2 regions of the Rossellomorea sp. LjRoot5 genome follow, and region 1 is predicted to be linked to the other one. Evidence: riboswitches for the same ligand, from Rfam matches in the RefSeq annotation. Region 1 holds a riboswitch; the other holds the start of a gene.
What was found. Region 1 has a riboswitch for S-adenosylmethionine ahead of ACSQ2E_RS03205 (homoserine dehydrogenase). Riboswitches for the same ligand answer to the same signal wherever they lie in the genome.
Positions count from the first base shown of each region.

Region 2: another riboswitch for S-adenosylmethionine. It lies ahead of ACSQ2E_RS14840 (2,3-diketo-5-methylthiopentyl-1-phosphate enolase); the one in region 1 lies ahead of ACSQ2E_RS03205 (homoserine dehydrogenase).

Region 1 is NZ_CAXUQN020000001.1:656,542-660,633, forward strand. It holds gene aspA (aspartate ammonia-lyase) at 1-533, shown strand, start outside; gene ACSQ2E_RS03200 (DUF2254 domain-containing protein) at 661-2,046, opposite strand; SAM riboswitch class I at 2,294-2,404, shown strand; gene ACSQ2E_RS03205 (homoserine dehydrogenase) at 2,529-3,779, shown strand; gene ACSQ2E_RS03210 (aspartate kinase) at 3,830-4,092, shown strand, end outside.
Region 2 is NZ_CAXUQN020000001.1:2,898,875-2,902,966, reverse strand. It holds gene ACSQ2E_RS14845 (pyridoxal phosphate-dependent aminotransferase) at 37-1,221, shown strand; SAM riboswitch class I at 1,270-1,372, shown strand; gene ACSQ2E_RS14840 (2,3-diketo-5-methylthiopentyl-1-phosphate enolase) at 1,479-2,690, shown strand; gene ACSQ2E_RS14835 (2-hydroxy-3-keto-5-methylthiopentenyl-1-phosphate phosphatase) at 2,690-3,349, shown strand; gene ACSQ2E_RS14830 (methylthioribulose 1-phosphate dehydratase) at 3,346-3,993, shown strand; gene ACSQ2E_RS14825 (1,2-dihydroxy-3-keto-5-methylthiopentene dioxygenase) at 3,990-4,092, shown strand, end outside.

The DNA.
Region 1 (4,092 bases):
TGATGGCTTCTGGACCCCGTGCCGGACTTGGTGAAATTTCACTGCCAGCAAGACAGCCCGGCTCTTCCATCATGCCGGGTAAAGTGAATCCGGTCATGCCGGAACTGATCAATCAGGTAGCCTTCCAGGTGATGGGGAATGATCAGACTATTTCACTGGCCTCAGAAGCCGGCCAGCTTGAACTTAACGTAATGGAACCTGTTCTTGTATTCAATCTCCTTCAGTCCATCAGCATCATGAACAATGCGTTCAGAAGCTTTACGGACAACTGCCTCGTCGGGATCGAAGCGAATGAGACACGTATGAAGGAATATGTGGAAAACAGTGTAGGCATCATCACGGCGGTCAATCCTCACCTGGGATATGAAGTCGTTTCACGGATTGCCAGGGAAGCCATCCTAAAAGGGAAGTCTGTGAGAGAACTTTGTCTCGAATATGATGTTCTTACCGAAGAAGAGCTTGATCTGATCTTGAATCCTTTTGAAATGACGAATCCAGGAATTGCAGGGCGTGTACTTTTTGATCGGGAATAAGAGATATGAAAACGTTCCGTTAAGATAATGACGGAGCGTTTTTTTATAGCAGCTTGCGCAAGGAGAAGACCTCGCCATTGGCCAAACAAAGAAAAAGCTTGCTCCCTCATGGAAGGGAAGAAGCTTTTTACGTGTTTTCATTGGCTGACGGGTAGAATTTATTTTCTATTTTCTTATACTCCTCAAGGTTTTGAGTGAGCCGTGCCAGCTTATGGACTTCCTGCAGGAGAAAGGTCTTATCCAATTCATAAATGACTTCCCTCTCTATATGGTCAATGGTATTGCAGGCGAACTTCCAAATGGCTTCATGCTTGGCCGTTTGAATGGATTCAGCAATAAGGGCAAGTGCCCGCACAATGTCCGTGATGATCAAATGATTGTCTTTTGCATAGTGACGGATATAGCCAAATCCCCGATATAGGTAATAATCAAACGGTTCAGATTGAAGGACGACCCGGGTTCTTCCTTCCTCATCGATTAAGTAGGGGGTGAAGGATAAGTGATCCTCAATTGTCAGCATGAGGTCGGCCATCTGATCGATGGTATTAGACGCGGTTTTAGGGTCATCATTCCCGAGTGATTTGATTGCCACTTCGGCCAGCTTGTGAATCCCCATTTGCAAGTCTTGAATTTCAGTTTCTTTATGCCCCATTTCAATGAAGTCGAGGTAGAAATTTGTTGAAATATCCTTTGTGTCCGGTCCCCATATGCTCAAGATTTCATTTCCGGCCAAGACGTAGTCCCCGACTTTGTAATGAAGCTGAATGATAAGGTTCTCAGCCTTTGCCATTTGAATTATTCCTTGAAAATCGATTAATTGAATATAGCCTGAACCCCTAGCACTCACATGAAGGGTATTCTGTTTATACTGATCCATCGTATCGCCATGTTCTGTCGTACGATGGGTCTCCAAATCTTTTTTAAGCGTTTGGTTGATCATCACTTCAGAAACCTGCTTCATATTGTACGTAATATTATGGACCTGCATCCAAGTCGAGGCATGGTTGATGAAGAATATGAACGTAAGGGCTGTAAGGAACGCCAGTCCGATCGTCATGACCGGCGCAGCGACGAACATTTCGTCCTTTGAACTTCCGATAAAAAGGAAAAGGAAGAGCACGTAAACGAAACTGCCGTTGAAAATGCCGAGGGCGTGCTGCGTCTGTTTGTCCGAAATGAAATCCAACAGCATCCTGGGTGAAAACTGTCCGCTGAACATCGTCAGCACGACGAGCAGGGAATTGAGCGTAAAAGCACTGAGTGTCAGAATGCCACCTATGAGTGTGCTTACCAGTATGCGAGTGACAGATGCATCCATACTTAACATATCAAACGTATACTGTGACACTTCCAGATAGAGATCTAAATAAAGGGTAACGGCGACCATGAGAAAGGACAGGCATATGTATATAAAGGGCATATACCAAATGGTGAGCCTGATTTCATGCATGCGCTGCCGTTTTGACATGAGCAAATATTTTTGAATGGATAAAGGAAGGATCTTTTTTAACATGATCGAAACGTGTCCTTTCTAGTAAATGGATATGGGTTAGTTTTCCCTCTCTAACAGGGTTAAAACTCCCTTCAACCAAAAAGATTAATAGAAATAGGAGTATTCCAAACTAAACTTATTGGAAATGTCCCATCCGGCTTAAGTGAAAGAATTTTTAAAAAATAACAAAAATTCTATTGACGAAGGGGTGAATCCCCTATATAATCCAATTCATACTCAAATATCAAGTGAAAACATAACGTTATATCTCTTATCAAGAGCGGCGGAGGGATAGGCCCTATGAAGCCCGGCAACCTGCAGGATCAGTCTGTAAAGGTGCCAATTCCTACAGATTCCATGTGGATCTGGAAGATAAGGGGAGGAGCATGGTCAATCAGCCCTCTTCTTACAAGAAGAGGGCTTTTCTGCATACCCTCTTTCTTTCCACCACGCCTTCAGACAGGAATCGTACGTGCAGGTAAAACCGGAAAAAAGGAGGCTGAATGATGTCAGCGATAAATGTGGCGCTTCTGGGCTTTGGAACAGTTGGTCAAGGGGTCTATGAAGCCATTGATACTCATCAGGAAAGATTGAAAGAAGTACTCGGTAAAGAGGTGAAAATAAGGGCAATCCTCATTAAGGACCCCTCTAAGCAAAGGGAAATAGATCCGTCCATTTTGGTCACGACAGAATATAAAGACATTCTCGACATACCTGACCTTCATGTGATCTTTGAAGCGATAGTAGGAGAAGAACCGACTTATACGTATATTACTCAAGCCATCGAGAAGGGGATTCACGTCATAACGGCCAATAAAGCCATGTTTGCAAAATTCGGTCCCGATCTTTTGGAAAAGGCATTAAATCATGGGGTGTCCATTGGTTTCGAAGCGACCACGGCCGGAGGGATCCCGGTCATCGGCACCATCCGTCAGCTCCTGAAGGTAAATGAAATCAGAAGCATTCAAGGCATATTGAATGGGACATCCAACTTCATTCTATCCCAAATGAGGAAAAAGGGGCTTTCCTTTGAAACTGCTCTAAAGCAGGCGCAAGAGAAGGGATATGCCGAAGCGGATCCGACGAGCGACATTGAAGGATATGATGCCTTTTATAAGCTTCTGATCTTAAGTCAGACCGCCTTTGGCAAGCAGACTGACTGGAAGGATATCCGGCGGAAAGGGATCACACACTTGACGGCGGAATGGCTGCAGGCAGCCGAGTCCTTCCGTTTGCGATTCAAGCATGTTGGATCACTGGAACGTGACGGATTCAATCGCATCAAGGGAGGAGTGGAACCGACCCTTGTCCACGACACCCATCCTTTTTACGGGGTGGAGGATGTGGAAAACGCAATTTCACTGAAAGGGAGTCTGGTAGGGAGAGTCACACTACTCGGTCCCGGAGCGGGGAAATATCCGACTGGAAGTGCCATGGTGGAGGATTTCCTCTCCCTGATACAGGGGAAATACACCGTTTCTCCCGAAAAGACGGTGACGAGCGAAGATTCCCAAGAAGAAAGCATCAGCCAATGGGTCCTGCGGTTCAAGGAAAAAGAGGAATATCAAAGCTGGATTACACCGTTCACCTTAAAGGACCGCATTCAGCTTGGAGAATATCTTTACGTGTTTGTCGAAGGCAGAAAAGAAGATCTTGAATCTCTTCTTCAATCACATGACCACATTCAGGCTGTATCGATTTTACACGAAATTCCTCTTGAAAATGAAGTGAAGGAAGGAATCGGTGTTTTATGACGGCTGTAGGGAAAGCAGAAAATAGATCTGATAGAAAGTAGGGGGATCACTTGAGTATCATTGTTCAGAAATTTGGTGGAACCTCTGTAGGTTCTACGGATCGAATGAAGCGGGTGGCCGGTCAAATCGTGAAGGAAAAAGAAAAGGGGAATGACGTCGTGGTTGTCGTATCGGCGATGTCTAATACGACGGACATCCTTGTGAAACTGGCAGGGGAACTTTCTGATTATCCCGGTAAAAGAGAGATGGATATGCTCCTCGCGACAGGGGAACAGGTCACGATTTCCCTTCTGACGATGGCCCTTCAGCACAG
Region 2 (4,092 bases), 2.2 Mb from region 1:
AGTAATTAATTTTCAAAAAAATGAGTGGGTGAATGGATGAAACACTTTGAAAAAGCAAAACGCTTGGATTTATTACCGGAACAATTTTTCGCTTCCCTCGCAGGGACAGTGAATGCTGTTGTGAATGAGGGGCATGACGTCATTAATTTGGGGCAGGGAAATCCAGATCAGCCGACGCCTTCACATATTGTGGAAAAATTAACGGAAGCGGCTCAATCTCCTTCCAATCACAAATATCCACCATTTCGTGGTTTATCGAGCTTTAAAGAGGCAATCGCTGCCTTCTATTTCCGCGAATACGGTGTGGAGATGGATCCAGAAACCGAAGTAGCGGTTCTCTTCGGAGGAAAAGCGGGTTTAGTGGAAATCCCTCAATGTTTATTGAACCCCGGCGACGGAGTATTAGTCCCTGATCCCGGTTATCCGGATTATGTATCGGGGGTGGCATTGGCAGAAGCAAGTATGATCAAGATGCCGTTGAGAGAGGAAAATGGGTTTCTCCCGGACTATCGGGTGCATTCCCGTGAAGAATTGGAAAGGGTAAAGTTAATGTTCCTCAACTACCCCAATAATCCAACAGGTGCGACAGCCACAAAATCCTTTTTTGAGGACACGGTGGAACTTGCGTTAAAACATGATATTTGTGTGGTGCATGACTTTGCTTATGGGGCGATCGGTTTCGATGGACAGAAGCCTGTGAGTTTTCTAGAGACGGAAGGTGCAAAGGATGTCGGGATTGAGATATATACATTATCGAAAACCTATAATATGGCAGGCTGGAGAGTCGGCTTTGCCGTTGGGAATAAGAGTGTCATTGAAGCAATCAACCTCCTCCAGGATCACCTTTACGTAAGCCTGTTCGGAGCGATTCAAGAAGCAGCCACTACGGCCATACTGAGTTCTCAGGATTGCGTAACGGAACTGGTTGCAACATATGAAGAACGAAGACAACTCCTGATCTCGGGTCTCCAGGCAATAGGGTGGGATGTAAAAGCTCCGCAAGGTTCCCTTTTTGCCTGGCTTAAGGTGCCGGAAGGGTTCACTTCTGTTGAGTTCTCAACCTATTTACTTGAAAAAGTCAAAGTGGCCGTTGCTCCTGGTGTAGGCTTTGGTGAATACGGAGAAGGGTATGTGCGTGTCGGTCTTTTAACTACAAATGAACGGATAAAAGAGGCGATTTACCGTATAGAAAGTTTAGAATTATTTCACAAAAGGGATTGACATATGTTGAAATTGGTGCAATAATCCAACTGAATTAATAGAATGAAATTCTTATCAAGAGCAGGCGGAGGGACCAGCCCGATGAAGCCCGGCAACCGACTTATTTAAGCACGGTGCTAATTCTTGCAGCTATAAAGCTGACAGATAAGAAAGAGTGCCGAATATAAACCTCTTCTTATCTGGAAGAGGTTTTTTTTGTTTGCAGCTTGCTGAAATCAAACCGTTGAAAATTGTTTTTACATAGGGAGGTAATACGAATGAGTGAAGTGATTGCAACATATCAACTAAAGGGAAAGAGTGGTTCATTCGAGAAAAAAGCAGAAGGGATTGCTTTGGGACTCACGGTCGGGTCATGGACGGACTTGCCGCTACTGGAGCAGGAACAATTGAGAAAATACAAGGGAAAAGTCGTTTCAGTGGAAGAGAGGGAGGAGAAAGGCTCCTGGGGTGAGGTGAAGATTGGGTATCCGAGTCATAATTTTTCCAATGATATCCCGGCTATCCTTACAACAGTATTCGGTAAGCTTTCACTCGATGGTGAAGTGAAATTACTGGATCTGGAGTTCTCAGAAGACTTGAAAAAGTCATTTCCCGGTCCACGTTTTGGGGTAGAGGGCATCAGGGAATTAACAGGTGTTCATGGTCGACCGTTGTTAATGAGCATATTTAAAGGGGTGATCGGCAGGGATCTCACGTTCCTTGAAAATCAGTTAAGAGCTCAGGCCCTCGGCGGAGTCAATGTCGTAAAAGATGATGAAATATTATTTGATAATTCCTTGACCCCCTTTTTTGAAAGAGTGAGATTAGGAAAAAAAGTGCTGCACGACGTATTTGAGGAAACGGGTAAGAGAACCTTGTATGCCGTAAATCTGTCAGGGAAAACCTCGCAATTGCGGGACAAAGCAAGAAAAGCCAGGGAGCTTGGGGCAGACGCTCTTTTATTCAATGTATTTTCATACGGTCTTGATATTCTGCAGGAATTGAGAGAGGACCCTGAGATTTCATTGCCGATCATGGCTCATCCTGCCTTTGCCGGGGCTGTTGCAGCATCTCCAATATATGGAGTGAGCTACTCTTTATGGTTGGGTAAATTATTGCGAATGGCCGGGGCTGATTTTTCATTGTTTCCATCTCCGTACGGAAGTGTGGCACTAGAGAGGAGCAACGTCCTGTCCATACGCCATGAATTAACAAAGGATGACGACCATTTGAAGAGAACATTGCCAGTTCCATCAGCAGGCATACACCCTGCAATTGTACCCCTATTGGTAAAAGACTTTGGGACAGATTGTGTCATTAATGCCGGAGGAGGCATTCACGGTCACCCTGACGGTGCAAGTGGGGGAGGAAGGGCATTCGGTCAAGCGATCGATGCTGTTTTATACGGAACGTCACTCCAGGAGGCAGCCAAAACCCATGAAGAACTGCAGAAAGCCCTGTCCCTATGGGGAGGGGAGGTAAAGGTGTAATGTGTCTTCCGGTCATATTCTGTGATTTCGATGGGACGATCACAGAAACAGATAATATCATTTCTTTGATGAAAGCCTATGCCCCACCAGAATGGGAACCTATAAAAGAGGACATTTTAAACCAGTCGGTCTCGATCAAAGAAGGTGTAAGCAATATGTTCTCATTCATTCCTTCTTCACAGAAAGATGAGATGATCCAGTATTTAATGGAAAAAGCGGTTATTCGTGAAGGTTTCAAGGAATTCGTGGACTATACAAAAGTCAATGGGATTCCCCTGTATATTGTGAGTGGGGGAATAGACTTCTTTGTTCACCCGTTACTGAAAGAATTCGGGCCTTTTAAGGCTGTATATTGTAACGAAGCTATCTTTAACGATTCGACCATAACGATTCATTGGCCATATCCATGTGACGTGCACTGTGAAAACAAAGGATGTGGATGCTGTAAGCCTTCCATCCTGAGGGCATTATCCCTAGAAAATCATGAGGTGATTGTAATAGGGGACTCTGTTACAGACATCGAGATGGCGAAGCTTGGCGATACAGTACTCGCAAGGGACTATCTGGCACGTACATGTAATGAAAAGGGAATCCCATATCATCCTTTTGAAACATTTCACGATTGCATAAAAGTGATAGAAAAAGGAGTGACAATATGAAGTCATATCAATCCGAATGGGAAGAGCTCGCTGATATCAAAAGAGAATTGGCAGACAGGGACTGGTTTATGGGAACCAGTGGGAACCTGGCGATACGTGTGGGATCAACTCCTGTATCTTTCCTGGTTACGGCAAGTGGAAAGGATAAGCGAAAGCATACGAAAGAGGATTTCCTCCTCGTGAATGCACATGGTGAGGCATTGGAGCAAACCCAACTGCGCCCATCAGCTGAAACCCTGCTCCATAGTCATATATTCAATGGGAGCTCAGCAGGATGCAGCTTGCATGTCCATACTGTTGCCAATAATGTGATCAGTGAACTGTATGGGGATGATGGTGTCATAACATTCAGAAGCCAGGAACTGATTAAAGCCTGGGATAAATGGGGTGAAGATGATTCCCTGTCAATCCCGATCATTCATAATCATGCGCATATCCCAACCTTAGCGGATTCCCTCCGCACACACATTCAAGAAGATAAAGGGGCCGTGCTCATTCGCAATCATGGAATTACGGTTTGGGGGCGTACAGGATTTGAAGCTAAGAAACTATTGGAAGCGTGTGAGTTCCTGTTCCAATACCAACTCACACTATTATCATTAACAACTACAAAATCCATTTCCAGGGGAGGAGTCAAATTATGACAACGATACACATTCAGGGGAAAAATCAGATCATTGATCATCAAGAAGAGGTAGTAAAGTATTTAAATGAACAAGGGGTAATTTACGAACATTGGAACA